Regions from separate parts of the Tardiphaga sp. 619_E2_N8_4 genome, predicted to be linked through region 2. Evidence: riboswitches for the same ligand, from Rfam matches in the RefSeq annotation. Region 2 holds a riboswitch; the other holds the start of a gene.
The links. A riboswitch is a leader RNA that binds a small molecule or an ion and turns the genes downstream of it on or off. The one in region 2 is predicted to bind S-adenosylmethionine.
Positions count from the first base shown of each region.

Region 1 (14,919 bases), 1.1 Mb from region 2:
CGACGCGCGGCGCGATGGCGGCGAACCGGCCGATCGTCGAGGTGCTGCATTTCGTCGGCGCGGGCGACCGCTATATCGCCAATCGCTTCTTCCGCCACTTCCTGCGGCTTGGCCTGCAGGGCGGTATCATTGGCGGCGGTGCCGCGATGCTGATGTTCGGGTTTTCGGAGTCGATCGCGAGCTGGTTTTCCGGCACGCCGGTGGGCGACCAGTTCGCTGCATTGCTGGGGACGTTCTCGCTGCGGTCGTCAGGCTATCTCGCGGTGGCAGGGCAGGCGCTGTTGATAGCAGGAATTACCGCCTGGGCGTCGCGCCGCACATTGTTCTCGACGCTGAACGACATCGAGTAACGCCAGGTACAGGCGATGGCATCGCCAAGGCGCCGAAAAATACCTAAGATTGCTGCCAAAGGACCAAACGCCAGACCGATGACCTTGCTCGACGACCAGAACACCACGGAGATGCCCGTTGCCGCGCCACCGCGGCGGCGCGTCATCCGTGCGGCACTTGTGGTCGCATTTGCACTGTCCTTCATGGTCGGCGCCATCGGCTTCGTTGCGTTTCTCGCGCAACTGCGCAGCGGCGAGTTGAAGCCGTCGGCGAATGCCGACGGCATCGTGGTCCTGACCGGCGGTTCGTCGCGCGTTGCGGATGCGCTCGAACTGCTCGCCAATGGCTTCGGCAAGCGGTTGCTGATCTCCGGCGTGCATCCGACCAACGGCGCCGCCAATATCTCGCGCACGCTGCCGGACAGCCAGCGGCTGCTGGATTGCTGCGTCGATCTCGATCGCTCCGCCGTCAACACCCGCAGCAATGCGGTGGAGACCAAACGCTGGGTCCATGAGCGCGGCTTCAAGTCGCTGATCGTGGTGACCTCGAATTATCACATGCCGCGCGCGATCGTCGAAATGTCGCACGAGATGCCAGATATCGAGCTGATTCCGTTCTCGGTGATTGGCGACAAATGGCGTGACGAACCGTGGTGGACCAGTGGCCCGACGCTGCGGTTGCTGCTATCGGAATATGTCAAATATCTCGCGGCTGAAGCGCGGGTGCGGCTGGCGAACATCGGCATTGATCTGATGCCGGATTCCGCCAGCGACCAGCAGAGCGACGCGCCGCAGCGCCGGCCGGCCACGGCGTCTGCGAATTGAACTGCAATTGAGCTGATCGGAACACCATGACTTCGATATTCGTGCGTTCGTTGATCTACAACGTGCTGTTCTATGTGCTGCTGGTGTTCTGGATCCTGGTGGCGATTCCAACCTTCGTGATGCCGCCGCGCGCCTTCATGGCGATCGCGAAGGCGTGGGCGACCAGCAGCATCTGGCTGATGCGTATCGTCTGCAACACCAGGGTCGATTATCGCGGTCTCGAGAAAATTCCGGCGGGGCCGCTGGTGGTCGCCTCGAAACATCAATCGATGTGGGAGACCTTCGCGCTGATGCCGTTCTTCGATCGGCCGCTGTTCATCTACAAGCGCGAGCTCGGGCAGATTCCGTTCTTTGGCTGGTACCTGAAGAAGTCGAAGATGATCGGCGTCGATCGCGATGGCGGTGCGCGTTCGCTCATCGATATGGCGAAGCGGGCCACCGAAGAAATCCAGCTCGGCCGTCAGCTCATTATCTTTCCTGAGGGCACGCGTCGTCCCGTCGAGGCACCGCCGGATTACAAACCCGGTGTCGCGCAGATCTACGCCAAATCCGGCGCGCCGTGTCTGCCGGTGGCGCTGAATTCCGGCCTCTTCTGGCCGCGCCGCACCTTCCTGCGCTATCCCGGCACGCTGGTGGTAGAGTTTCTCGATCCGTTGCCGCCCGGTTTGCCGCGCAAGGAATTCATCGCGGCGATCAGCACGTCGATCGAGGCCGCCACCGATCGCATCGTTGCCGAGGCGCGCGCGGAGCAGGCGCAAATTTTTGGGCGCGTGCCGAATGTGGCGGTGAAGGAAGGGTAAAGGCGTCTATTCTTGGTGTTCAGTTTTCGTGATGGCGCGCTTCTCCTTTTCTTCGAGGTCGCTGAGCTGGTTCGAAGGATTCCATAGCAGGGGGCGAGCCGTCCCAGATGACCACCACTGCATTCCCTTCTCGATCCATGCAGTGCGCAATTCTCTATGGCGTTCGAGGCGCCTGATCCAATCTCCGCTAATTACATCATCGTAGCCGAAGTGGGTGTCGCATGAGCAGCAGATCTCGTGAGAACCACCCCCCTCCGCGTTATGTGGTTCTTCTTCTAAATCGGGGTAACCACAAACAGGGCAGGTAAAAGGCATTGGTCGCGTTCCGGTTAGCTGGCATGAAGCATAATGCTGAGCGTGAGGTCAGTGAAAGGGCCGGCCCAAGATCATGCTTCGTTACATCCGGACTGCAAATCACTCGTGCAGCATGGCTGCGAGCTGATGGAGCTGTGCGTCGCGAAAACCTTCGGCCTCGATGGCCTTCACGGTCGACAGCACGTAATCGCGGTTCAGCCCGGAACGACCGTGGCCCTGCCGCACGAAGTGCAATTGCTCGCCGAGGCTCAGGCGCCCTGCATATTGCACATGGCCGCGGTCGACCACATAGGCCAGCGCGCTGACGCGGGTACGCTCCACGTCATCGAGCCAGACGGAGCGCATGACCTCGCGATAGACATGGGTGGTCTGCTCGCGCTCCCTGAGATAGGCGATGGTGTCATGGCGCAGCTTGGCCGCCACGCGAAAGGCAATGCCGCGGCAGGCGCCGCCGCGATCCAGGCCGAGCACGAGGCCGGGCTTTTCCGGCGTGCCGCGGTGGTCGAAGGAATAGACGCAGAGCGCCCGATGTTCGCCGATCAGCCGGGCCGGGACCTGTTCGATGAACTCGAAGCCCGGCCGCCACATCAGCGAGCCATAGCCGAACACCCAGAGATCGCTGTCGGAATCGGGCTCGGCGGTGATTTTCGCGGTCATCCTGCCGACCTAGCAGAAACCTTGGGCCCGGGCGATCTTGATTTCCTGCAATGTGGCCCTGCGACCGCAGGATAACCCCATGAAAGGGATCGCCGATTTGACAAAATCATGCGATCTACGTCCCGCCATGTCCGAATATGCACCGCCCACCCAGCGCCGCCTCTGGCCGATTTTCATCCTGCCGGTCCTCATCGTCGTCCTTGCGGCGGCGTGGAGCGGCTTCTGGTTCTATGCCGCATCCAAGGTCGACGAAAACGTCGATATCTGGCGCGCCCGAGAGGCCGCGGCTGGTCGCGTCTATGATTGCGCCAACCGTTCGGTCTCCGGCTTCCCGTTCCGGCTCGAAGTCCGCTGCAGCGGTGTCAGCGTTTCGCTGACCTCGCAAACCGCCACCCAGAATGCGACGCAGATGCCGATCACCGCGAAGCTCGGCGAGATCGTCGTGGTTGCGCAGATCTACACGCCGCGGCTTCTGGTCGCTGAATTCACCGCACCAGCCGTCCTGTCCGATCGCGGCCAGCCGGCGATGGTGATGAACTGGGGCTCCGCGCGCAGCAGCATAACCGGTCTGCCGGGTACGCCTGACAGCGCCGACATCGTGTTCGACGACGTGTCGCTCGACCGTTTCGCCGGCTCGGTGCAGGCGCCGACCGCACGTGCCAAACAGGTCGAATTGCATGGCCGCACGGCAGCGAATTCGACGCCGGACAAGCCGGTGATCGAGACGGCCCTGCAGATCAGGAGCGGCAGCATTGCCGATGTTCATCCGATCCTCGCCGCACCGTTCGACGCCGATATCCGCGCATTGCTCAGTGGCCTCAAGGATGTCTCGCCCAAGCCCTGGCCGCAGCGTTTCCGCGAGCTTCAGGCGGCAGGTGGACGCGTCGAGATCGTGCAGTCGCGCGTCCAGCAGGGCGAGATCATCTCGCTGGCGACGGGCTCGCTCGGTCTGACCGCCGCGGGCAATCTCGACGGCGAATTGCAGATGACCGTGGCGGGACTGGACAAGGCTATCGCCGCCCTCGGGATCGACAAGTTGCTCGAGATGGGCGTGCCTCAGGAGGCGCTGGATCGCATTGCGCCCGGCGTGAAATCGCAGGACGTCAACAACATCCTCGGTGCGCTGGATCGCGCGATCCCCGGTCTCGGCAATGTCGTGCGCAAGAATGCCGGCAGCGGCCTTGCCGCCGGCGTCAATTCGATCGGGACTGCGGCTGTCTTGGAAGGCAAAGCGGCGCGGTCGTTCCCGCTGAAATTTGTCGATGGCGCGGTGTTCCTCGGGCCGCTGCGCGTGGCGCAGATCCCGCCGCTGTTTTAGGCGTGAGGTTCGCCGGCCTCTCCACGTCATTGCGAGGAGCGAAGCGACGCGGCAATCCAGAAGCCGCAAAGCAAGTAAGGCTGGATTGCTTCGCTTCGCTCGCAATGACGGCTGTTGGTCCTGCGATCAATCCTTCTTCGTCAGCGCCTGATGCTTGCGCCCGAAGTCCGGTGCCGCTTCATCCTGACCGATACTCACGATGCCGCGGCGGATCGCGCGGGTGCGGGTGAAGTGCTCGAACAGCGCATCGCCATCGTCGCGGCGGATCGCACGGGTCAGTTTCGACAGGTCTTCCTGGAAGGTGCCGAGCATTTCCAGCACCGCGTCCTTGTTGGCGAGAAACACGTCGCGCCACATGGTCGGGTCTGATGCTGCGATACGGGTGAAATCGCGGAAACCGCCCGCGGAGAACTTCAGCACTTCCGAACGAGTCACGTCTTCGAGCTCGTCGGCCGTGCCTACGATTGTATAAGCGATCAGATGCGGCAGATGGCTGGTGACCGCGAGCACCAGATCGTGATGCGCGGCCTGCATGATCTCGACATTGGCGCCGAGCGCAGCCCAGAAGCCGGTGAGCTTCTCGACGGCCGCGGGATCCGCGCCCTCGGGCGGCGTCAGAATGCACCAGCGATTGCTGAACAATTCGGCGAAGCCGGAATCCGGACCGGAGTTTTCCGTGCCGGCGACCGGATGCGCGGGAATGAAGTGGACGTTGTCCGGCAGATATTCCGACATCGCGTGCAGCACGGAGGCTTTCACCGAACCGACGTCGGACACGATCGCGCCGGGTGCGAGATGCGCCGCGATGCTTTTCGCCACGTCGCCCGCCACGCCGACGGGCACGCAGGCGATGACCAGATCGGCATCCTTGACGGCGCTGGCATTGTCGTCGGCGATGCGGTCGGCGAGCTTGATTTCCACGGCGCGTGCACGCACGGCCGCCGAATTGTCGGTGGCAACGAGTTCACCGGCAAGGCCGAGCTGCTGGATGCCGCGCGCCAGCGACGAGCCGATCAGGCCAAGCCCGATCAGCGCGATACGTTTGAAGGGCGGCGTGGCGCTCACGTCATTGCCCCGAATTCGATGCCATGAATTCACGCAGCGTCTCGATCACCAGCCTGTTGGCTTCCTCGGTGCCGATGGTCATGCGCAGCGAGTTCGGCAGGCCGTAATTGGTCACGGCGCGCAGCACCAGCCCGCGCCTGGTCAGGAACGCATCGGCGTCCGCTGCGGTCTTGCCGGTCGCCGGAAAATGCATCAGCAAGAAATTGGCCACGCTTGGCGTCACCTCGATGCCGAGCTTGGTGATTTCCTCGGTCAGGATGCTGATCCACTTGGCGGTGTACGTGCGCGACATCTCGACATGGCCGGTGTCCTCGATCGCCCCCACCGCGGCCATCATCGCCGGCGCCGAGACGTTGAACGGCCCACGAATCCGGTTCATCGCATCGACGATGTGCGCAGGGCCGAACATCCAGCCGATCCGCAAGGCGGCCAAGCCGTGCACCTTCGAGAAGGTGTAGGTGGCGACGGTATTCTCGGTGGTCTTCGCCAGCTCCAGGCCGTTGTCGTAGTCGCCCTTGGTCACGTAGTCCCAATACGCGGCGTCGAGCACCAGCAGCACGTGCTCCGGCAGGCCGGCGCGCAGGCGCTTGATCTCGGAGGACGGCAGATAGGTGCCAGTCGGGTTGTTGGGGTTCGCCAGCCACACTAGCTTGGTGCGCGGCGTGACGCAGTTCAGGATCGCATCGACGTTGCAGGTGAAGTTGGTTTCCGGAGCGACCACATTCGTGGCGCCGTTCGCCTGGGTAGCGATCGGGTAGACTAGGAAGCCGTGCGCGGTCGAAATCGCCTCGTCGCCGGGGCCGAGATAGACATGCGCAATCAGGTTCAGAATTTCGTCGGAGCCGGCGCCGCAGATGATCTGCGCGGGATCGAGGCCGAAGCGGTGGCCGAGCGCCTCGCGCAGCACCTTCGACGTGCCTTCCGGATAATCCTCGAGATGCGCGACAGCGGTAGCGAAGGCGTCCTTGGCGCGCGCCGACGGACCGAACGGGGTCTCGTTGGCCGACAGCTTGTAGGTCTTGCGGCCGGGCTCCACCACCGGGCTCTTGCCAGGGGTGTAGGGCGCGATATCGAGAATGCCGGGCTTCGGCACAGGACGGGACATCTTCAACTCCAGAACGTCAGATTGGCTTACGAACGCGGTGCGTCGCTGGCGGCCACGGTATAGCGGGTTGCGTGGCTGCCGACGAGAGCCGTGGAGCGCACCGAGGCGCCGGCTTCGATCAGCGCCGACTTGATCTTGTCGAGGCTGGAGGCTCTCGTGATCGAGATCAGCAGCGCCGCGCCGTCAAAGGCGGTATCCGGCACGGCGACGATTTCGGCCAGCGGCGACAGCGCACGCGCGGTCTCGGCATTCCAGCCGGACACCCGCACGCTCCACATCTCGACCTCGGTCACCATGGCGCTGTCGGCAACGCGCGACACCACGAACACCGGCAATGCGGCCGGATGGTCGGCGCGTTCGATGAACGGCAGGCGTGCGATGATCTTCGGCGCGCCCAGGGCTTCCAGCGGGATCCACCACGGCGTGCGGCTGGACGTCGCCGAGACCAGCGCGAGATCGCCCTTGGACTTGGCCACGGCCTCGACCGCTGCGGCGGCGCTGAAATGCGCGACGTAAGGCACCGTGAAGCCGAAATGAAAGCGCGCGGAATCCCGCATCGCGCTCTCGCCGAGCGACAGATCCGCATGCACCGAGAACGGCGCCTGAACGTAAGTGAAAGTCGAAATGATCACCCGCCAGATGCTCTCGACGGTGTCGATCGGCAGGATGCCGCGATGGCGCTGCACCAGACGGCGCATCATGTCGGCCTCGCGCGCCGGCCGAAAGGCCGAGCCGACCTCCTGGGTCTGCTTCACCGAAATTAGCCGGTCGATGATGTCGCCGCGCTGCATCAACAGGGCGTGAACCTGCGCGTCGATGCTGTCGATCTCTTTGCGCAGTTCATCCAGCGAGGGCGGGGCGGGTGGTAATTTCGACATGTTCAAAACCTTCGGGACGGGAGGCGTGATAGGTCCCGTCGAGCTTGCCGGGCCGGCTCCAGGGAGCCGGCGGGCACGGCCATTGATTAGGTAAGACGGTGCCGGAAAGCAAAGAAAACATGGAAGATTTGGCCGCAGGGCAGTTGGGCAATTTGACCGGGGTATGCCCATATTGACGGCAGGCGGGTGTGGGACTAGTTTCTGGGCTCTTCCGTGGTCATTTGAGCCGGCCGGCTTGCAGCCACGTTAAACAACTCGCTAAACAGGCCGGGGACAGTTTGATCCCGGCCGAGCTATTTGTTCAGGCCGGGTTTTTTATGGCCTGATTCCGGTTTTGGTTTGAGAACCTCCTGAGGAGGCCGGTATCAAGATGGTAAATGTCGAACTGGTGAAGAGTCCGGTTGTCCGCCCCGATGAGCGTGGACATGAAGCCGATCATCCGACCTCGCTGGTCGCGGGTTTTGGCATGGATCAGCCGCTGCGGCTCGATTGCGGCGTCGACCTCACCCCGTTCCAGATTGCCTATCAGACCTACGGAACGCTCAACGCCGACAAATCCAATGCCATCCTGGTCTGCCACGCTTTGACCGGCGACCAGCACGTCGCCAATATCAATCCGATCACCGGCAAGCCCGGCTGGTGGCAGACGCTGGTCGGCCCCGGCAAGGCACTCGATACCGAACGCTACTTCATCATCTGTTCGAACGTGCTCGGCGGCTGCATGGGCTCGACCGGTCCGGCCTCGACCAATCCCGCCACTGGCAAGATCTGGGGACTGGATTTTCCGGTCATCACCATTCCCGACATGGTGCGTGCGCAGGCGATGCTGATCGACAGCCTCGGTATCGGTCAGTTGTTTTGCGTCGTCGGCGGCTCCATGGGCGGTATGCAGACGCTGCAATGGACCGCGGCCTATCCGGAGCGCGTGTTCTCCGCGCTGGCGGTTGCCTGCAGCACGCGGCATTCGGCGCAGAACATCGCCTTCCACGAGTTGGGCCGTCAGGCCGTGATGGCCGATCCCGATTGGCGCGGCGGGCGTTATTTCGAGGAAGGCACACATCCGCATCGCGGCCTCGGCGTCGCGCGGATGGCCGCGCATATCACCTATCTGTCGGATGCCGCTCTGCACCGCAAGTTCGGCCGCCGCATGCAGGACAGGGAGTTGCCGACATTCTCCTTCGATGCGGATTTTCAGGTCGAGAGCTATCTGCGCTATCAGGGCTCGTCCTTCGTCGAGCGCTTCGATGCCAACTCCTATCTCTATCTGACGCGTGCGATGGACTATTTCGATATCGCAGCCGACCACAACGGCAAGCTTGCGGAAGCGTTTCGCGATACGCAGACGCGTTTCTGTCTGATGTCGTTCACATCAGACTGGCTGTTCCCGACGGCAGAATCGCGCGACGTCGTGCACGCGCTGAATGCCGGCGGCGTCCGCGTGTCCTTTGCGGAGATCGAAACCGACAAGGGTCATGATGCCTTCCTGCTCGACGTGCCCGAGTTCCTCGATATCGCCGGTGCATTTCTGAACTCCGCAGCCTCCGTGCGCGGCCTGCCTGTTACGGGGACATAGAGATGGCGTTTCCACAACAAGCCTTGCCGCTGAATTCTGCGGTGGCGACGCCGGCGCCGCGCGGCACGCAGGATTATCGTGGCGATCACCTCCTGGTCGCGGAGATGATCAAGCCGGGCTCGAAGGTGCTCGACGTGGGCTGCGGCGATGGCGATCTGCTACAATTGCTGGAAAGCCGCGGCATTGATGGCCGTGGCATCGAATTGTCGCGCGAAGGCGTCAACCGCTGCGTCGGCAAGGGTCTTGCCGTGGTGCAGGGCGACGCCGATACGGACTTGATCAACTATCCCGACGATGCGTTCGACTACGTGATCCTGTCGCAGACGCTGCAGGCGACGCGGCAGCCGCGCGTCGTGCTGGAAAATCTGCTGCGCATCGGCCGCAGTGCGATCGTGTCGTTTCCGAATTTCGGCTTCTGGAAAATGCGCGTGCAGTTGCTTGTCGGCGGCCGCATGCCACGTACGGAGAATCTGCCGGCGACGTGGTACGACACGCCGAACATTCACTTCTGCACCATCAAGGACTTCGTTGTCCTGTGCGACGAGATCAACGTGAAGATGGAGCGCGCCGTTGCGCTCGATCTCTATGGCCGTCCGCTGCGCCTCAATGCGCCGTGGTGGTTCTGGAACATGTTCGGGGAGCAGGGCGTTTTCCTGCTGAGCCGCGCGAGTAAATCGGCGCAACCCTGATCGCGTGTAGATTTCTGTCTGATGGAAACAGAAATACCGCATTCTATGCGACTTTTCACGCCGTGTGTCGGTCTGCGATACACGCTAAAGATGTGCATAAAAGCTAATTCGAATAGGTAATATAAGCGCGCATTCTGTCGAATGGGTGGCTGCTATGTCTATACGTATGGCGTCCGTTGAAGTTGAAGCGATTCACTCCGATGTCGCCGTTAAAAAATCGTCACTTGAACCGTTCTAGGTCTTGTTATCGCCATACCAACTTCGTTACCACGCCCGTCCCGATTGTTGGCCCGCGTATTTGGGCCGATGGGGTTCGGGGGTGTTAAGAGGAAAAATTCGGTATGGTTCAGTTCTTTGCGTATCGCCGTGCACTTCGCATCTCGGCTCTTGCGGTGTGTTCGGCGGCAGTTCTCGCGTCAGTCTCTCCCGCGTCGGCACGTCCTCATCACGGCGCTTCGCGTCATTCGCACCACGTCGGCAAGTACACACACAGCACGCGTCATCACGTCCGGCATCGCGCGCGGTATGCACGGCGCAGTGCCCGAGTCGAACAGCAGGCGCCTTCGTTCGGCGACTCCACAAATTTCAATAACGCCAATGCAAGCATGAACCAGCCTTCCGGCGGCTTCGGCGGTTCGGGCATCGTCGATGCAGCGCGCAGCTTCATCGGCCGCGGCAATCCGACGGCGCGCGGTCGCTTGTGGTGCGCAGCGTTCATGAACCTCGTATTGAAGCGCACCGGCCATCAAGGCACCGGGTCTGATATGGCGCGCTCGTTCTCGAGCTATGGCCAGCGCATCTCCGGTCCGCAGGTCGGCGCCATCGCCGTGATGTCGCGCGGTCGTCGCGGCGGTCATGTCGGTGTCGTCTCCGGCGTCGATGCCAAGGGCAATCCGATCATCGTCTCCGGCAATCACGGCAACCGCGTCGCCGAGTCGGTGTATTCGCGTGGTCGCGTTTACGCCTACGTGATGCCGACGAGCTGAGTTCGTCTATTCTGCGACGACGATCTTATCGCCGGCGGTGATCGTGCCGCCGGTGATGACCTCAGCGTAAATTCCGCAATCGGCATGACCATAGGTCTGCAGCAGCGTTTTCGGAATCGTCAGATCTCGTGCGGCCGTATCCGGATCGACATTGGTCGCTGCACAGCGGACGATGCGCTTCACCACTTTGAACCGGGTGCTGCCGATAGCGAGCGTCCGATCGATCAGGTCGAATTCATGCCAGGCCGGCCAGCCCGCTACATGCACGTTGCCGCGAAAGCGTAGCGGATGCACCGGCTGTCCGACGGCCTTTTCGAGATCTTTGACGCTGGCGAGGTTGATGATCGACACCACCTTGCGCGGCACATCCGAAAAGCTATGGCCGTCCGCGAACAACACCCTGGGTGGTCCGCGCAATTCATCGGCAAAATTCTTCGCGAAGAACGCTTCGATCTCTGCACGTCCTTCGGTCGTCTGCAGGTCGGCTCGCGCCACCGCTAGATTGTCCTGCCGGATTGTCAGCGTATGGCTGGCGTCGTCGTAGTGGCTGCGGAGCGCCGCCAGGCGCTCGTTGCGCATCAGCATCAGAAACTGGGTCTTGGGAAAATATTGCGGTGCTGCCGGGTCGAACCCGATCGGGCCGTTCTCGATGGCATAGCGCCGGTCGGCCGGCAGGGTCTGACCGGGCTTCAGCGTGACTTGTTCCAGAGGCTCGGGCGTCAGGCCCTTCACCGGATAGCGGTAGATGCTGGCAACGCTGGCGTAAGACTGTTCTGGCATGGTTCCGGTCTTAAGAGATTTGGGCCCGCGGCGCCATCGCCTGGCCGATTGGAATTTTATGCGGACCCCTTCCGTTTCGGGAACTGGCTGCCCACATTTGCATCAAGCTGGTTTTGACGCCAGCGACGACCGCAGCCGGTTGACCACCATCAATGCGGCCTGCGGATACCCAATGAAGATGCCCCATCCGTGCTTTCGAGGCGGACAGGGCAGGCCGAGGGACAACACACAATGAATATTGAGAAATACACCGAACGGGTGCGCGGCTTCATCCAGTCGGCGCAGTCACTGGCCGTGCGCGAGGGACATCAGCAATTCTCGCCGCTGCACATTCTGAAAGTCCTGCTGGACGACAGCGAAGGTCTGGCCGGCGGCCTGATCGATCGCGCCGGCGGCAACTCCCGCGCCATCCTGAAGGCGACGGAAACCGAGCTGGGCAAGATGCCCAAGGTCTCGGGCGCAGGGGCCGGGCAGGTCTATCTGGCGCCGGCGACCGCGCGCGCCTTCGATGCCGCCGAAAAGGCCGCCGAAAAGGCTGGCGACAGTTTCGTCACCGTGGAGCGGCTGCTACTTGCGCTGGCGCTCGACAAGGACTCCGAAGCCGGCAGCCTGCTGAACAAGGGCGGCGTCACGCCGCAAAATCTCAATGCCGCGATCAATGCGCTGCGCAAGGGCCGCACGGCGGATTCCGCCACGGCCGAAAACGCTTATGACGCGTTGAAGAAATATGCCCGCGACCTGACCCAGGCTGCGCGTGATGGCAAGCTCGACCCGGTGATTGGCCGCGACGAGGAAATCCGCCGCACGATTCAGGTATTGTCGCGGCGAACCAAGAACAATCCCGTGCTGATCGGCGAACCCGGCGTCGGCAAGACCGCCATCGTCGAAGGTCTCGCGCTGCGCATCCTCAATGGCGACGTGCCGGAGAGCCTGAAGGACAAAAGCCTGCTGTCGCTCGATCTCGGTGCGCTGATTGCCGGCGCGAAATATCGCGGCGAGTTCGAGGAGCGGCTGAAGGCGGTGCTCGGCGAGGTGACCTCGGCCGAGGGCGGCATCATCCTGTTCATCGACGAAATGCATCAGCTGATCGGCGCCGGCAAGGGCGATGGCGCGATGGATGCGTCCAACCTGCTGAAGCCTGCGCTCGCCCGCGGCGAATTGCATTGCATCGGCGCCACCACGCTCGATGAATATCGCAAGCATGTGGAGAAGGACGCGGCGCTGGCGCGGCGCTTCCAGCCGATCTTCGTGGCTGAGCCGACTGTGGAAGACACCGTCTCGATCCTGCGCGGCCTCAAGGACAAATATGAACAGCATCACGGTGTCCGCATCACGGATAGCGCACTGGTCGCTGCCGTCACGCTGTCGAACCGCTACATCACCGATCGCTTCCTGCCGGATAAAGCCATCGACCTGATGGACGAGGCTTCGGCACGGTTGAAGATGCAGGTCGACTCCAAGCCTGAAGAACTCGATTCGATGGACCGCGAGATCATCCGGCTCAAGATCGAGCAGGAGGCGCTTGGCAAGGAAACCGATGCCGGCTCGAAGAGCAGGCTCGAAACGCTCAAGAAGGAACTCGCCGAGCTCGAAGAGAAATCGGCAGCGCTCACCCAGCGCTGGTCGGCCGAGAAGAACAAGTTGTCGAATGCGCAGAAGCTCAAGAGCGAGCTCGATGGCTTGCGTCTTGAACTCGCCGAAGCGCAACGCCGCGGCGAGTATCAGCGCGCCGGCGAACTGGCCTATGGCCGGATTCCCGACCTTGAAAAGCGGCTGGCCGATATCGAAGCCAACGAGAATTCCGAGATGATGGAAGAGGCGGTCACCGCCAATCACATCGCGCAGGTGGTCTCGCGCTGGACCGGCGTGCCGGTCGACAAGATGCTCGAAGGCGAGAAGGACAAGCTGCTGCGGATGGAACTGAGCCTCGGCGAGCGCGTCGTCGGCCAGGCCGAAGCGGTGCGTGCCGTGGCGACGGCGGTGCGTCGGTCGCGGGCAGGCCTGCAGGATCCCAACCGGCCGATCGGCTCGTTCATGTTCCTCGGTCCCACCGGCGTCGGCAAGACCGAGCTGACCAAGGCGTTGGCGTCCTATCTGTTTGACGATGACACCGCGATGGTTCGCCTCGACATGTCCGAATATATGGAGAAGCACTCGGTCTCGCGTCTGATCGGCGCGCCTCCGGGCTATGTCGGCTATGATGAGGGCGGCGCGCTCACCGAGGCTGTGCGGCGGCGGCCCTATCAGGTCGTTCTGTTCGACGAAGTTGAGAAGGCGCATCCGGATGTGTTCAACGTGCTGCTGCAGGTGCTCGACGACGGCCGCCTGACCGATGGTCAGGGCCGCACTGTCGATTTCCGCAACACGCTGATTATCATGACGTCGAATCTCGGTTCGGAATTCCTTGTCAATCAGCCCGAAGGCGAAGACACGTCCGCGGTGCGCGACCTGGTGATGGGCAATGTCCGCGCCCATTTCCGCCCGGAATTCCTGAATCGCGTCGATGAGATCATCCTGTTCCACCGCTTGCAGAAGAGCGAAATGGGCCGGATCGTCGAGATCCAGTTTGCGCGGCTGCAGAAGTTGCTGGAGGACCGCAAGATCACGCTGGTGCTGGAGGACGAAGCCCGTGACTGGCTCGCCGACAAGGGCTGGGATCCCGCCTACGGCGCCCGTCCCCTCAAGCGCGTGATCCAGCGCAACGTCCAGGATCCGCTAGCCGAGATGATCCTCGCCGGCGACGTCAAGGACGGTGACCATGTCGACATAAGCGCCGCCGGCAACGTCCTGACCTTCAACGGCAAGCCGGCCCGAACCGCGGAGATCGCCGAGTTCGGGGCGCCGGTGCCGAAGCGGCAGCTGAACTGACGGCACGGATTTAAACGCAACGAAACGGCCTGAACCTCACGGTTCAGGCCGTTTCCACGTTGGAGAAAGATCATGACCCGCATTCTCGTGGTCGGCGCCACCGGCCTTGTCGGCCGCCATGTCATCGCCAAAGCGCTCGCCGACAGTCGGATCACGCGCGTCGTTGCGTCGACGCGGCGGCCGCTCGCGGCGCATGCGAAACTCGACAACCCGCTGGTCGACTTCGACCGGTTACCAGCCGAGGCGGACTGGTGGGACGTCGAGGGCGTGATCTGTGCACTCGGCACGACGCGCGCCAAGGCCGGCTCGGATCAGGCGTTTCGCGTTGTGGATTATGATTACCCGCTTGAAGTCGCCCGGCTGGCGCGCAAGCACGGCGCTAGCCGTTTCGCGCTCAATTCGTCGGTGGGTGCCAATGCGCGCTCAAAGCTGCTCTATCCGCGTACTAAAGGCGAAGTGGAGGAAGCGCTGAAGGCGATGGGCTTTCCGTCTTTGACGATTGTGCGGCCGGGCCTGATCGGCGGTGACCGCGACGAATTCCGGCTGGGCGAACGCATCGCGGCAGCGGTGCTCGGTATCCTCGGTCCGGTCCTGCCGCGCAGCTACCGGATCAGCCCCGCCGACAAGATCGCCGACGCATTGATCGAGGCAGCCGTGACCGGCGCGCCTGGCGTTCACCTGATCGGGTCTGCAGAGCTCGCCGCGGATTGATCGCCGGACCTCAGCGTCTC
Region 1 is NZ_JBPWQJ010000001.1:1,792,692-1,807,610, forward strand. It holds gene AB8A23_RS08530 (cell division protein FtsX) at 1-350, shown strand, start outside; gene AB8A23_RS08535 (YdcF family protein) at 429-1,154, shown strand; gene AB8A23_RS08540 (lysophospholipid acyltransferase family protein) at 1,181-1,954, shown strand; gene AB8A23_RS08545 (gamma-glutamylcyclotransferase) at 2,369-2,926, opposite strand; gene AB8A23_RS08550 (DUF2125 domain-containing protein) at 3,054-4,244, shown strand; gene AB8A23_RS08555 (prephenate/arogenate dehydrogenase family protein) at 4,371-5,309, opposite strand; gene hisC (histidinol-phosphate transaminase) at 5,311-6,414, opposite strand; gene AB8A23_RS08565 (chorismate mutase) at 6,441-7,292, opposite strand; SAM riboswitch at 7,496-7,575, shown strand; gene metX (homoserine O-acetyltransferase MetX) at 7,663-8,865, shown strand; gene metW (methionine biosynthesis protein MetW) at 8,868-9,554, shown strand; gene AB8A23_RS08580 (TIGR02594 family protein) at 9,896-10,540, shown strand; gene AB8A23_RS08585 (MOSC domain-containing protein) at 10,547-11,320, opposite strand; gene clpB (ATP-dependent chaperone ClpB) at 11,552-14,188, shown strand; gene AB8A23_RS08595 (NAD(P)H-binding protein) at 14,261-14,899, shown strand.
Region 1: linked by a shared signal. The riboswitch ahead of metX (homoserine O-acetyltransferase MetX) and the one ahead of AB8A23_RS03130 (O-succinylhomoserine sulfhydrylase) in region 2 are both predicted to bind S-adenosylmethionine.

Region 2 (14,919 bases):
CACCGCACGCGTACTGTCGCGCTTCGTCGACATCATCATGATCCGCATCCTCAATCATGACTCGCTGATGGAGCTCGCGGAAAATGCGACCGTGCCAGTCATCAATGGCCTGACGCGCTTCTCGCATCCCTGCCAGGTGATGGCGGATGTGATGACCTATGAGGAACATCGCGGCCCGATCAAGGGCCGCACCGTGGCCTGGACCGGCGACGACAACAATGTGCTGATGTCCTGGGCCCATGCGGCCGAGCGCTTCCAGTTCAAACTCAATATCGCGACGCCGCCGCAGCTGTCGCCGAAGAAGCCGTTCAAGGACTGGGTCAAGGCGGCAAACGCGCCGATCACCTTCAGCGACGATCCCGATGCGATGGTGAAGGGCGTCGATTGCGTTGTCACCGACACCTGGGTGTCGATGGGCGACAAGGACGGCGAGACCCGCCACAACCTGCTCAAGCCCTATCAGGTCAATGCGCGCCTGATGTCACTGGCCAAGCCGGACGCACTCTTCATGCATTGCTTGCCGGCGCATCGCGGCGAGGAAGTCACCGACGAGGTCATCGACGGTCCGCAGTCGGTGGTGTTCGACGAGGCCGAAAACCGTCTGCATGCACAGAAGGGCATTCTGGCCTGGTGCCTCAACGCGGTGGCGTGAGGCGCGATCAGCGATCGAGTTCTGTCGCGGCCAGCTCGGCCACCTGAAAGTCGATGCTCGCCGGATCGTCGTCGCCGAGGAACCATGCGGCCGAGAGGCCGGTCCATGCCAGGACCCATTGCAGTAAGCGATAGCGATCGAGTTTGGCCGCGTCGCTGACGACCTCGACACGCCGCTGGAAACGGCCTGGCAAGGTCGAGACCGGGCGCGTGGGGTCCGAGAGATCCGGGTTGGTGAAAATGTTGGCGAAGTCGAAGCCGCGCTCGCCGATGATGTGCTTCGGATCGATGGCAAGCCAACCACGCTCCCCGAAGTCCAGCACATTGTCATGGTGGAGGTCGCCGTGCAGCACGGTCACCTCGCGCGGGTCGTCCAGCAAAGCGTTGGCCGTTTCGGAACAGCGACGTAACAGGCCGCCATGGGTCGCTGCGGCCGGCGCGAGTTCGCGGAACCAATGCCGCAGCGGTACCAGCGGAGGCGGCGATTTTTGCCTGGGCCGGTGCAACCGCGCCGCCACGGCGCACAGGATGCGCGAGGCTTCGTCGTCCTGTCCACCACGCGCCATGTCGGAGAGCGAGGCCGGGCCTTGCGCGCGTTCCATCAGCAATGCGTCGTCATGGCGGGCCAGAACCCGTGCGGCGCCGTCGCCGTCCCACCATTCCAGTACCGCGCTGCCGGCGCGTTCGTCCTCGCCCTTGGCCAGTTTCAGCATCGCCGGCTGGCCCCGATGCAGGACTGGCAGCAAATATCCAGCGTGGGAGGTAATGGGCGTGCCGTCCGGGACGAGGTGCCATCGCCTAAGGTAGGTTTCAAACATCGTTCGCTTATACTTGGTAGATATTTCATCCGAGCGGGGGCAAATCGTCGCCGGATGCCTTGTATTCGTTCGGACATTTGCCCCTTTGCGGGGTTTCGATTTCAGCTCCTCGCCCTTACATAGAGCGCCATGACCCCATCAAATCCAAATCTCCAGCCCGACGCCCCCATCCGCGCGCCGTCTTCCGTTCCGGTCGATGACGCGGTGCTGCCCTTCGAGGTGGCGCCGCTCGACCTGCGCGGGCGGCTGACGCGGCTTGGTCCGGCACTCGATGAACTGCTCGCCAAGCATGATTATCCCGCGCCGGTGGCCAAGCTGCTCGGCGAGGCCATCGTGCTGACCACACTGCTTGGCTCGTCGCTGAAATTCGACGGCCGCTTCATCCTGCAGACCCAGACCGACGGTCCGGTGTCGCTGATGATCGTCGACTTCCGCGCGCCCGATAAAATGCGCGCCTATGCGCGGTTCGATGCCGAGCGCCTTTTGCCCGGTCTTGGCACCGCGGCGCTGCTCGGCAAGGGCCATCTGGCGATGACCGTTGATCAGGGGGCGGATATGAGCCGCTATCAGGGGCTCGTCGCGTTGAATGGCGGCACGCTGGAAGATGCCGCACATGAATACTTCCTGCGCTCCGAACAGATTCCGACCAAGGTGCGCCTCGCCGTCGGCGAAGAATGGCGCAGCGGCGAGGAAGGCGGCCCGACACATCGCTGGCGCGCCGGTGGCATGCTGCTGCAGTTCCTGCCGAAGGCGCCGGAGCGCGTGCAGCGCGACCTCCATGCCGGCGATGCGCCGGAGGGCGCGAAGGTGGATGCTGTGCCGGAAGATGACGCCTGGGTCGAGGGCCAGTCGCTGATTGGCACCGTCGAGGACGTCGAGCTGATCGATCCGGATCTGTCCGGCGAGCGGCTGCTATATCGCCTGTTTCACGAGCGCGGCGTCCGCGTCTTCGCGTCATCGCCGCTGCGCGCGGAGTGTTCCTGTTCGCGCGATGCCGTGTCCGGCATGCTGAAGAGCTTCGAGCCGCAGGACCGCGCCGATATGGTCAAGGACGACAAGGTCGTCGTGACCTGCGAGTTCTGTTCGTCGGTGTACGAGTTCACACCGCAGGAAGCGGGCGTGGAATAGGCATTCGCCCGCGTCACACCCCGCTGTCATTCCCCGGCACACCAATTGGTGCGGCGAGGAAACTCAATCCACACTCGTCATTCCGGGGCGCGGCCGGCACTTGCCGGACGCGAACCCGGAATCCCAGAGTGTTTTACGCTGTCGGAGACTCCCATGCGGGGATTCCGGGTTCACGTGCGCAAAGATGCGCCCGCGCCCCGGAATGACAGTTTGGGGCCGCAAGACAGCGCCTAAACATTTTTTCCTATCCTCTGTTGACAAGATCCCTGCCTTGATTATATTCCCCTTCGTCCGGCCCCGATGAGAGGGGCGATCGCGATCGTCACGTTCGCGGGGCTGGATGCGGTGGACGCCGGAGATGCGGCGTTACGCGGTTCATGGGGAACGTCTGTCTTCGGGCAGGACGGATCTGCGCCAGCACTGCTACTGGCAAGGAGACGGCCGACCTTGGGATGGGAAGAGCCCTGGACAGTGTGACGGACGACCAAATCGAAACGCGTTCGGCCAAGTGCTTTGCGGCTACCCTGTCCCTCCGCCCTGGGACATTAATTTTGGTGATGGGACCGTTCGCCATGGCAGATGTGCAAGCAACCGAAAAAACACCGCAGGCGGAACGTCGGGCAATCGCTCGGCGCCTCCGAAAGTCCTGATGCACTCCAGATTGCGGAAGACCGCATTCGCATCAGGCCCAAGGGTGCAACGGGCACCCGGCGTTCCGCACGCCCTCTCACAAGGGGGCGGGAATGCAAGAGACGACGGCGCCCCCGCGCCGCAAACAATGGGGGCGATGACGCATGTCTGAAAAGCAGTGGCTGTTTGAAAATTGAATCTGCGATGAGGCCGTAGGATGGGTAGAGCGCAGGCGCATCTTGCGCCGGAGCGAAACCCATCACCAACATCAACATACGGTGGTGATGATGGGTTTCGCGAAGACGCTCTACCCATCCTACATTTCTACGGCGGTCGCCTAATTCAGCACGCGCTTGCCGTCCGGTCCGTCCAGCGAAAACAGCGGCACGTCGATCTCGAACGGCTCGCCGGTATCGGTCACCATCTGATAGGTGCCTTCCATGAAGCCGGACGTCGTCGGCAGCGGCACGCGCGATGTGTATTCGAAGCGTTCGCCGGGCCCGAGTACGGGTTGCTCGCCGACGACGCCTTCGCCGCGCACTTCCTGCATGCGGCCGGATGCATCGGTGATGATCCAGTGCCGGGTCTTCAACTGCACGGTCTCTTTGCCGGCATTGGTGATGACGACCGTATAGGACCAGAAGAACTGTCGCTTCTCCTGCGACGAGCTTTCAGGCATGAAATTCGGTTCGACGGTGACTTCGATCTGTCGTGTTATGGCGCGGTACATGGCGGTGTCATCGTTCAAAATGCGTCGCAAGCATAGCGAAAAACACGTTACCGGCCAAATCCAGGGAAAATCGGCGTGGAGTGCTGCGCGGAACGGCGGCAACCCATCGCGGTTTCAACATAGTTACCCCATAATCGATCCCTGATTTGGCTATGACGTGACGGATCGCCCCATGCAGATGGCCTGCGTGGTGTGGGGCGGTCGATTTTCATCATGCGACGATTTCCGTTGAGCGGTGCTGAATGACCTCTGTTGCCGACCCGATTGCCGGCCTGCCCCACGCAGATGCGTCCTCCCACGTGTCCGCGTCGCGCGCCTCGACGCGTGCCGATGCCGTGTCGTTTCCCGTCGCAGGCACCGAACGCGAATTGCGCCTCGATCTGTTTCGCGGGCTGGCGCTGTGGCTGATCTTCATCGATCACCTGCCGCCGAATATCCTGACCTGGCTGACGATCCGTAATTACGGTTTCAGCGACGCCACCGAGATCTTCATCTTCATCTCCGGCTATACCGCCGCTTTCGTCTATGGCCGCGCGATGCAGGAGCAGGGCACGCTGGTGGCCAGCGCGCGCATCTTCAAGCGCGTCTGGCAGATCTATGTCGCCCACGTCTTCCTGTTCACGATCTTCCTCGCGGAAATCTCCTATGTTGCGACGCGGTTCGAGAACCCGCTTTATTCCGAGGAAATGGGGATTCTCGATTTTCTCAAACAGCCCGACGTGACCATCGTTCAGGCGCTGTTACTGAAATTTCGCCCGGTCAACATGGACGTGTTGCCGCTCTATATCGTCCTCATGCTGTTCCTGCCGCCGATCCTCTGGCTGATGCGGCGCCGCGCCGATCTCACGCTGGCGCTGTCGGTCGGTCTTTATGCGCTGACCTGGGAATTCGACCTGCATCTGACGGCCTACCCGAACGGCGTCTGGGCCTTCAATCCGTTCGCCTGGCAATTGCTGTTCGTGTTCGGTGCCTGGTGCGCGCTGGGCGGCGCCGTCAGGATGTCGCGGATACTGTCATCCAACATCACGCTGTGGCTCTGTGTGGCCTATCTGCTGGCGGCGTTCTGGGTGACGCTGACCTGGTACATTCCGCAGATCCACCATCTGCTGCCGAAGGTCATCGAGCAGTGGATGTATCCCATCAACAAGACCGATCTCGATGTGCTGCGCTTCGCCCACTTCCTGGCGCTGGCGGCGCTGACGGTCCGTTTCCTGCCCAAGGACTGGCCGGGGCTGAAATCGGTCTGGCTGCGGCCAATGGTGCTGTGCGGCCAGCACTCCCTCGAAATCTTCTGTATCGGGGTGTTCCTGGCCTTTGCTGGCCATTTCGTGCTGGCTGAGGTCGCCGGCGGGGCTGGCATGCATGCCCTGATCAGCTTCCTCGGCATAGTTGTTATGTCAACCGCCGCCTGGGTGTTTTCGTGGTACAAGGGCGTCACTGTCAAAGGCGGATCCCGCGCCAAACGATCCGACGCGGATCTCGCAGGAGGGGAAGCATGAAGGCCGTTCTGCGGCTCACGATGCTGGCTGGCCTGCTGGTGGCGGCTCCTGTCCGGGCCGAACCGCCCGCGCATACCTGTGAGGTTCCCGCCTACCTCCTGACCTCCGAAAGCACCCTGCCCAAGGTCGAGGCTGCGGCCAAACCGGGCGGAAAGCTCGATATTCTGGTCATTGGCAGCCGATCCTCGGTGATCGGGGTCTCCGACCATTCCGCGGCCTATCCGAACCGCCTGCAGGCCTATCTGAAGGAGAAGCTGCCGGGCGTCGAGGTGAACGTGGCGCTGGAGCTGCAGGTCAAGAAGACCGCCGAGGAAATGGCCCCGACCCTGGAACAGCTGGTGACGGACAAGAAGCCGAACCTGGTGATCTGGCAGACCGGAACCGTGGATGCCATGAAGCAGGCCGACGCCGACGACTTCCGGAACGCCCTGGATGACGGCGTTGCCGCCATGCAAAAGGCCGGAACTGACGTCATTTTAATGAATCTGCAGTACAGTCCGCGCACGGAGACGATGATTTCCGGCTCCGCCTACCTAGATAATATGCGTGTGGTGGCGCAGCAGCACGACGTCCCGCTGTTCGACCGTTTCGCCATCATGCGGCACTGGAATGAGAGCGGTGATTTTGACCTGTTCAGTGCGTCGCCCGGCATGGAGCTGGCGAAGCGGGTGCATGATTGTCTTGGCCGGGCGCTTTCGACCTTCGTCGTCGATGCGGCCAAGATCAAAGCAGCGGATTTGAGGATTCAGCGTTAATGAGTTTCGTCGGCCATTTGTCTCGTCTTGCTGTCGTCGCTGCCTTTGCCGCTTCCACGACCTTCGCGCTCCCGATCTCATCGTCCGTCGCTCACGCGGAAGCGGCGCAGGCCGCCCCGGCTGACAGCAAGGGCGCCGACCAGGGCGTTGCGGCGAATGACCCCGCGGACGCCGCGAAGAGGGGCGTCGCTGCGAAGGCCATCGACAAGGTCAAGGAAGTCGCAAAGACCGCGACCGATATCTTGAGCCGCGTCCCCTGCCGTACACCGAAAGGCGGCATGAAGGCGATGGGCGCGCTGCCGCATGTGGCCAGCAAGCTCGTGGCCGGCAAGCCTGTGGTCATCGTTGCGTTCGGCTCGTCCTCCACCGAAGGCTACGGTTCGACGGCGCCGGAATTCACCTATCCGAACCGCCTTGCAGCGCAGCTGCATCGTGCTTACCCGTCGGCCAACATCACCGTGCTCAACCGCGGCAAGGGCGGCGAAGATGCGCCGGAAATGATGGCGCGGCTGCAGAGCGAAGTGATCAATTCGAAGCCTGACCTCGTGATCTGGCAGGTCGGCACCAATGCGGTGCTGCGCAATCTCGATCCCGGCGAAACCAGCAAGATGGTGGAAGACGGCGTCGCCCGCATTCAGGCGGCGGGTGCCGATCTGGTGCTGGTCGATCCGCAATATTCGCCGCTGGTGAATACGCGGCCAGAGGGCACCAGCAAGATGGTCTCGCTGCTGCATAAGGTGGCCGAACTGCGCAAGGTCGGCATCTTCCCGCGCTTCGAAGTGATGAAGGAATGGCACGAAGGTCAGCAGATGTCGTTCGACAGCTTCGTCATTGCCGACGGCCTACACATGAATGACTGGGGCTATGCCTGCTTCGCGCAGTTGCTTGGCGACAACATCATCAAGTCGGTCGGCCAGGTGAAGCTCGGCATCAACGAGCCGCAGATGCAGCAGGCGCAGAAGCCGCTGTAAGTTCGAAGAGGGGCGAATGCCTCTCAGCCGTCATTGCGAGCCCGCGAAATTCGCCTTCGGCGATTTTCGCTGAGCGAAGCAATCCAGTCTTGCTTGAAAGAAAGTCTGGATTGCTTCGTCGCAAGTGCTCCTCGCAATGACGATGGAGAGATTGGCTACGCCTTCGCCAGTGCCGCCTGAAGATCTTCGATCAGATCGTCACGATGCTCGAGGCCGGCCGAGAAGCGGATGAAGCCCTCTGTGATCCCGAGTTCGAGCCGCGCTTCCAGCGGCAGGCGCTGATGCGTCGTTGTCGCCGGATGCGTGACCAGGCTCTTGGCGTCGCCGAGATTGTTGGAGATGCGGGCCACTTTCAGCTCGTTGAGGACGCGGAACGCCGCTGCCTTGCCGCCCTTTACCTCGAAGCCGATCAGCGTTGAACCCGCACGCATCTGCTTCTTCACCGTTGCTGCCTGCGGATGATCCTCGCGGCCCGGATAGATCAGCCGCGAGATCTTCGGATGCTGCGCCAGCACGTCTGCGATGGCTGCCGCGGTCTGCGTCTGCCGCTCAACGCGGATCGCCAGCGTCTCCAGTCCCTTCACCAGCGTCCACGCATTGAACGGCGAGATCGAGGGGCCGGTCTGGCGCAGATAGTTGTGAATATGCTCGTCGATGAAGTCCTTCGACGACAGGATGATGCCGCCGAGGCAGCGGCCCTGTCCGTCGATATGCTTGGTCGCCGAATACACGACGACATCTGCACCGAGCGCCAGCGGGCTCTGCCAGAGCGGCGTCGCGAACACGTTGTCGACGATCAGCCGCGCACCGCCGGCATGGGCGATGTCAGCGATGGCTGATATGTCGAGCACGTCGAGCGTCGGATTGGTCGGACTTTCCAGGAACAGCGACTTGGTGTTCGGGCGCATCGCCTTCTGCCACTGGTCGAGGTCGAGTCCATCGACAAGCGTGAATTCGATGCCGTAGCGCGGCAGCAGCTCTTCGATGACGTAGCGACAGGAGCCGAACAGCGCCTTGGCGGCGACGACGTGATCGCCCATGCGCAGCGGCGCGAGAATGGCGGTGGTCACGGCGGCCATGCCGGTGGCCGTCGAGCGTGCAGCCTCCGCACCTTCGAGGTCGATCATGCGGCTCTCGAACATCGACGTATTCGGATTCGAAAAGCGCGAATAGATGAAACCGGGATCTTCGCCCTTGAACCGCGCCTCGCAGGCTTCAGCGGTCTCGTAGATGAAGCCCTGCGTCAGGAAGAGGGCTTCGGACGTCTCGTTGAATTGCGAGCGCAGCGCGCCGGAATGAACGAGCCGGGTTTCGGGGCGATAGGACTTCGTAGACATGTGACCTCCAACGTACCCGCGTAACACGGGCACAAAAAAACCGGCCTGGACGGACGTCCTCAGGCCGGGATCGCATGCTGGAAGGACATGTGTCCCCGGCCTGTTTAGCGACTTATTTTACGTGGCTGCAAGCCGGCCGGCTCAAATCACCACGGGATAACGATGTGCATATTCCCGCTTGCCCTTTTCGTCAAGGCGGGGCTGAGATAACCGGTAAAGTCGCTATTTTTCAGTGTATTCTCGCTGAAGGACGACCGAAGGACGAGACCTGTGCCGTTTACGCTTGCCCCCGATGCCGATGGAATTCTGCCCGACCGCATGATTGCGGCGATGGCCGATGCAGGCCTGATCCTGCCGGAATATCCCTTCGTCGAGAGCCAGATTCAGCCCGCCAGCCTCGATCTGCGGCTCGGCTCCATCGCCTATCGTGTGCGCGCCAGCTTCCTGCCGGGGCCGAATTCGACGGTCGCCGAGCGCATCGACGAGCTGAAGCTGCACGAGATCGATCTGTCCGATGGCGCGGTGCTCGAAACCAACTGCGTCTACATCGTGCCGTTGATCGAGAGCCTGGCGCTGCCGCCGAACATCTTCGCGGCTGCCAATCCGAAGAGCTCCACGGGGCGCCTCGACGTGTTCACGCGGGTGATTGCTGATGGCACCAGACGGTTCGATGTGATCGGTGCGGGCTATCACGGGCCGCTTTATGCCGAGATCAGCCCGAAGACATTCCCGGTATTGCTGCGCGAAGGCTCGCGCCTGTCGCAGGTCCGTTTCCGCGTCGGCGATGCGGTGCTCGACACCGAGGCGCTGGAAGAGCTGCATGCGCAGGAGCCGCTGGTCGACAGCGATACGGCCGATCTCAACAATGGCCTCGCGCTGTCCGTCGATCTCTCCGGCGAAAACGCCTCCGGCTTCGTCGGCTACCGTGCCAAGCGTCATACCGGCGTGGTCGATATCGATCGTCGTGGTGGCTACAGCGTCAATGAATTCTGGGAGCCGATCTCGGCGCGCAAGGACGGCACGCTGATCCTCGATCCCGGCGAGTTCTACATTCTCGCCTCCAAAGAGGCGGTGCAGGTTCCGCCGGACTATGCCGCCGAAATGGTGCCGTTCGATCCGCTGGTCGGCGAATTCCGCGTCCACTATGCCGGCTTCTTCGATCCCGGCTTCGGTCATGACGGCGCCGGCGGCAAGGGCTCGCGCGCCGTGCTGGAAGTGCGCTCGCGCGAAGTTCCGTTCATTCTCGAACACGGCCAGATCGTTGGCCGCCTGGTCTATGAGCGCATGCTGGATCGTCCGGATGCCCTCTACGGCCAGCGCATCGGCTCGAATTATCAGGGCCAGAGCCTGAAGCTGTCGAAGCATTTCAAAGTCTGATCGCTCACCGCTCCGAGCAAGCAAGAAAAAAGGCCCGCATTGCTGCGGGCCTAAGTTTTTTCTGGAGACGAAGTAGACGATAGATCGTCAGGCTTACTGAACGAAGCCTGCGCCGAAGTTGCCCAGATTGAAGCGATAGTTCAGGCCGGCCTTGATGGTGTGCTCGTCGTTCTTGAAACCGCCAACGGCGAGGGTCGGCGTGATGAAGTTGACGTTGCCGAAGTCGTAATACTGGTACTCGACCTTGCCCGACCAGTTCTGGGTGAACAGATATTCGAGACCGCCGCCAACCGTGTAGCCATCGCGGCCGCCGTCGCCGGCAAAGCCGTTGGTGAAGCGCGAGTCAGCCCAGGCGTAACCGCCCTTCACGTAAAGCAGTGCTGGACCCCAAGTGTAACCAACACGACCGGTGACCGAGCCGAGGCCGCGATTGTCGAAGTTGCTGCTGGTGGAGAGGAAGCTGTAATTGGCTTCAAGACCGAACACCCAGTTCGGGGCGAACTGGTAGTCGTAACCACCCTGCACACCGCCCATGAACGTGCCGTCATTGCTGCCGCCGAGCAGGTTGTTGTCGTTGCCCGGGAACGCGCCGCCGATGTGACCGCCGATGTAGAAACCGGTCCAGTTGTAGATCGGAGCAGCCGGAGCATAGGCCGGAGCCTTGGTGTAAGGGCGCGCAGCCAGGTCAGCAGCGGACGCCGGAGCGGCCAAAGCGACGAGGGCCAGAGCAGCGGTAGACAGTAGAAGCTTCTTCATCAGGTGTTCCTTCTCAATCCCGACGGGGGATGACGAAAGGCAACCTAGACTATTGCGCAGTGATTGCTGTCACACGCGTGCAACAGCGCCTCAAACGAAAAAGGCAGCTTTGGCGACCACGTCGCGCTTAGGACACAGCATTGCCCAAATTGATTCAGGAACTTTTCACAATGTGCGATTTCGTTTCAATCACGTTCGGATTGAGGCGCTGGAACACGACAACCGTTGATCAGCCACGGTAACGCAACGCTTCAACCAGCGCCGCGAATGCGGATGTCGGTTGTCGGCGGCTCGGATAATAAAGGTGATAACCCGAGAACGGTTGGCACCAATCGTCCAGCACTTGAACAAGCCGGCCTGAGGCAATGTGATCGCGCACGCGATCCTCCGGCAAATAGGCCAGCCCCAGTCCGTTCAGCACCGCCTTGTGGCGCAGCGACATGTTGTTGAACACGATCTGGCCATCGACGCGCACTTTCAAGGCGCGCCCGCGCTTCTCGAACTCCCACGCATAGAGGCCGCCCATGGTCGGCAGGCGGATATTGATGCAGTCATGCGCGGTAAGGTCTTGCGGTCGTTTCGGCAGCGGTCGTTTGGCGAAATAGGACGGTGCACCGACCACGACCATGCGAAAGTCCGGTCCGATGCGGACGGCAATCATGTCTTTCGCGACCTGTTCTCCCAGGCGAACACCCGCGTCGTAGCGTTCCGCGACGATATCGATGAGGCCGTAATCGACGACGAGTTCGGCCTTGATGTCGGGATAGCGCGGCAGCAGCTTCGCAAGCGCAGGCCAGATGATCGTTTCGGCGGAATGCTCACCTGTTGTGATGCGGATGGTGCCGGCAGGCTTCTCTCGCAGCTCCGTGACGGCCGCGAGTTCGGCGTCGATCTCTTCCAGCTTCGGGCCGATCGTCCGGATCAGGCGTTCGCCAGCTTCGGTCGGCGCGACGCTGCGGGTCGTTCGGGTCAGGAGCCGCAGTCCAAGCCGCTCCTCGAGACCGCGAATGGTGTGGCTGAGCGCGGATTGCGAGACGCCGAGCTTAGCGGCTGCACGCGTGAAGCTCGCCTCCTTCGCGACGGCGAAGAAAGCAAGGAGGTCGTCGATTGTCTGGCGGGCCATTCATGAATCCGGCTGATAAGTGCGTGCAGATTATATCATCTAGTCTCATGGGCGCACGATCTCCAGATGTCGCATGTCGGCGGCAACATCCCACCAGTGCGGGAGCCGCTCATTGGCCGGATGGCACAGGAGATTTGACATGAAGACACGCATACTCGGACGCAATGGACTGGAAGTCTCGGCCATCGGGCTCGGCTGTATGGGGATGAGTTTCGGCTACGGGCCTCCGGCCGACACAACAGAAATGACCGCACTGATCCGCGCGGCGGTCGAACGCGGCGTCACGTTCTTCGACACCGCCGAAGTCTATGGTCCGTTCACCAATGAAGAACTCGTCGGCGCGGCGCTCGCGCCGCTCCGCGATCAGGTCGTCATCGCCACCAAATTCGGCTTCAGGCTCGATCCCGCTACCGGTCAGCAGGTCGGTCTCGACAGCCGCCCCGCACATATTCGTGAGGTCGCCGAAGCATCGCTCACGCGCTTGAAGATCGATGCCATCGATCTGTTCTACCAGCATCGCGTCGATCCCGACGTGCCGATCGAGGATGTTGCCGGCGCGGTGAAGGACCTGATCACTGAGGGCAAGGTCAAGCATTTCGGCCTTTCCGAGCCGGGCGTGACGACAATTCGCCGCGCTCATGCCGTGCAGCCGATTACTGCGATCCAGAGCGAGTATTCGTTATGGACGCGCAGCCCCGAAAAGGAAGTGCTGCCGACGCTCGAAGAACTCGGGATTGGCTTTGTCCCTTACAGCCCGCTCGGCAAGGGCTTCCTCACGGTGCCATGAACGAGAGCACGACGCTCGACAGCGGCGATTTCCGCAACATCCTGCCGCGTTTCACCCCCGAAGCGCGCAAGGCCAACCAGGCGCTGGTCGATCTGCTTGGCGAGATCGCGGCACGGAAGCAGGCGACGCCCGCGCAGATCGCGCTGGCATGGCTGCTGGCCAAGAAGCCGTGGATCGTGCCGATCCCGGGCACCACGAAACTGCATCGGCTTGAGGAAAATCTCGGTGCGGCGGCTATAGAGCTGACATCAGACGATCTGCGGGATATCGAGAGCGCTGCTGCAAAAATCACCGTGCAGGGCAACCGATATCCGGACAGGCTGGAGGCGATGACCGGCCGGTAGTCCGCAGGTCACTCGCTGCTTAGATCTCGCGCCGCTGCCACAGCGCCGTGAGGCCTTCGCGATAGGTCGGAAATGCGAGCGTCACGCCGAGCTCGCGTTTCAGCCGCGCATTCGAGATGCGGTTGTTGCTGGCATAGAAGCTGCGCGCCATCGCGCTCATCTCGGCGGTTGCGAAGTCCTGCTCGGGGGGTGGCGCGATTCCCATCAGTGCTGCGGCATAGGTGACGACGTCCTGCGGCGGCGCCGGCTCGTCGTCGCAGAGATTGAAGATGCCGGTCTGCGCGTGATCGAATGCTGCGGCGACAGATGTTGCGATGTCGTCCACATGGATGCGGTTGAACACTTGGCCCGGCTTGACGATGCGATGGGCCTTGCCGGCTTTGAGATTTTCCAGAGCATTGCGGCCGGGGCCGTAGATGCCGGCGATGCGCAGGATCGTCGTGCGATCACCAACCAGAGCGCGCCAGCCGGCTTCCGCATCGATACGTGCCTTACGCCGACCCTCGCCGTGAACCGGGGCAGTTTCGTCGATCCAGGCGCCCTGATGATCGCCGTAAACCCCGACGCTGGAGAGATAAACGATGCGCCGGATGCCGCTGGCGGCAATCTCGGAGCCAAAAGTCTGCAGCACGGGATCGCCATCCGCGCCGGGCGGGATCGAGACGAGCAGTGCATCGGCATTTGCGAGACGATCGGCGATGCGGGGATCGGCGACGTCCGGGTTGAAGACGAGCGTCTCGATATCGCGGGCTGGCGCCAAGGCCGCCGATTTGCCGGCCGTGCGGACGGTGCCGGCAATCCCGGTGAATTGACCGCCATGCCGGGCGATGAACCGGTTTACGCTGTAGCCGAGCCCGAAGACGAAAAGACGCACGTTCATTCCATTTCTGCATGAATTCGGGCGCGCCGGCCCATTTCAAAGTCATCATTCGGGCTGCAGCGCGTGTCGGTCAAGTGCGCGACACCGTCATCTTTTGTGCTACTGCTCTGCTGCGAGACCGGCGCGAATGCCGGCAGATTTGGGAAGGACAAGGCGATGGCCACCACGCTGGCAGCAGATGCATATGCGCCGCGCTACATCAAACTGAATGTGCGCGACAACGTCGCCATCATCGTCAATGATTTTGGCCTGCCCGCGGGCACCCTGATGACCGGCGGCCTGGAGCTGCGTAACTTCGTGCCGCAGGGCCACAAGGTGGCGCTAGAAGATATCGCCAAGGATGCGCCCATCATCCGCTACGGCGAGATCATCGGCTATGCGCTGGATATGATTTCTGCCGGCGAGTGGGTCGAAGAGGCGCGCATCCATATGCCCGATGCGCCGGATCTCGACAGCCTTGAGATCGCCAACGCAGTTCCGGAGCCACAGCCGCCGCTGAACGATTACACATTCGAAGGGTTTCGCAATCGCGACGGCTCCGTCGGCGTGAAGAATATTCTCGCCATCAGCACGTCGGTGCAATGCGTCGCCGGCACGCTGGAATTCGCGCTGAAGCGGATCAAGGCGGAATTGCTGCCGCGCTATCCGAATGTCGATGACGTCGTCGCTGTCACCCACGGCTATGGCTGTGGTGTCGCGATCAATGCGCCGGATGCCTATATCCCGATCCGCACGCTGCAGAACATCGCGCGCAATCCCAATTTTGGCGGCGAGGTGATGGTGGTCGGCCTCGGCTGCGAGAAGCTCGCACCGGAGCGTTTGCTGCCGAAGGAGGATCCCGGCAGCATGATGCGCCTTCAGGATGAGAGCAATCAGAGCTTTGGCGACATGGTGGATACGATCATCACCATGGCTGAAGCGCGCTTGAAAATTCTGAACCAGCGCAAGCGCGAGACCTGTCCGGCTTCCGACCTCGTGATCGGTCTGCAATGCGGCGGCAGTGACGCGTTTTCCGGTGTGACCGCCAATCCGGCGCTCGGCTTCGCGAGCGATCTGCTGGTGCGCGCCGGCGCAACGGTGATGTTCTCCGAAGTCACCGAGGTGCGTGACGCCATCGAATTGTTGACGCGCCG
Region 2 is NZ_JBPWQJ010000001.1:654,095-669,013, reverse strand. It holds gene argF (ornithine carbamoyltransferase) at 1-652, shown strand, start outside; gene AB8A23_RS03160 (aminoglycoside phosphotransferase family protein) at 660-1,469, opposite strand; gene AB8A23_RS03155 (Hsp33 family molecular chaperone) at 1,599-2,597, shown strand; gene apaG (Co2+/Mg2+ efflux protein ApaG) at 3,565-3,957, opposite strand; gene AB8A23_RS03145 (OpgC domain-containing protein) at 4,200-5,456, shown strand; gene AB8A23_RS03140 (SGNH/GDSL hydrolase family protein) at 5,453-6,211, shown strand; gene AB8A23_RS03135 (SGNH/GDSL hydrolase family protein) at 6,211-7,182, shown strand; gene AB8A23_RS03130 (O-succinylhomoserine sulfhydrylase) at 7,338-8,519, opposite strand; SAM riboswitch at 8,603-8,682, opposite strand; gene AB8A23_RS03125 (2'-deoxycytidine 5'-triphosphate deaminase) at 8,790-9,896, shown strand; gene AB8A23_RS03120 (outer membrane protein) at 9,990-10,652, opposite strand; gene AB8A23_RS03115 (LysR family transcriptional regulator) at 10,882-11,775, opposite strand; partial or broken gene AB8A23_RS03110 (aldo/keto reductase) at 11,915-12,906, shown strand; gene AB8A23_RS03105 (SDR family oxidoreductase) at 12,926-13,780, opposite strand; gene garD (galactarate dehydratase) at 13,943-14,919, shown strand, end outside.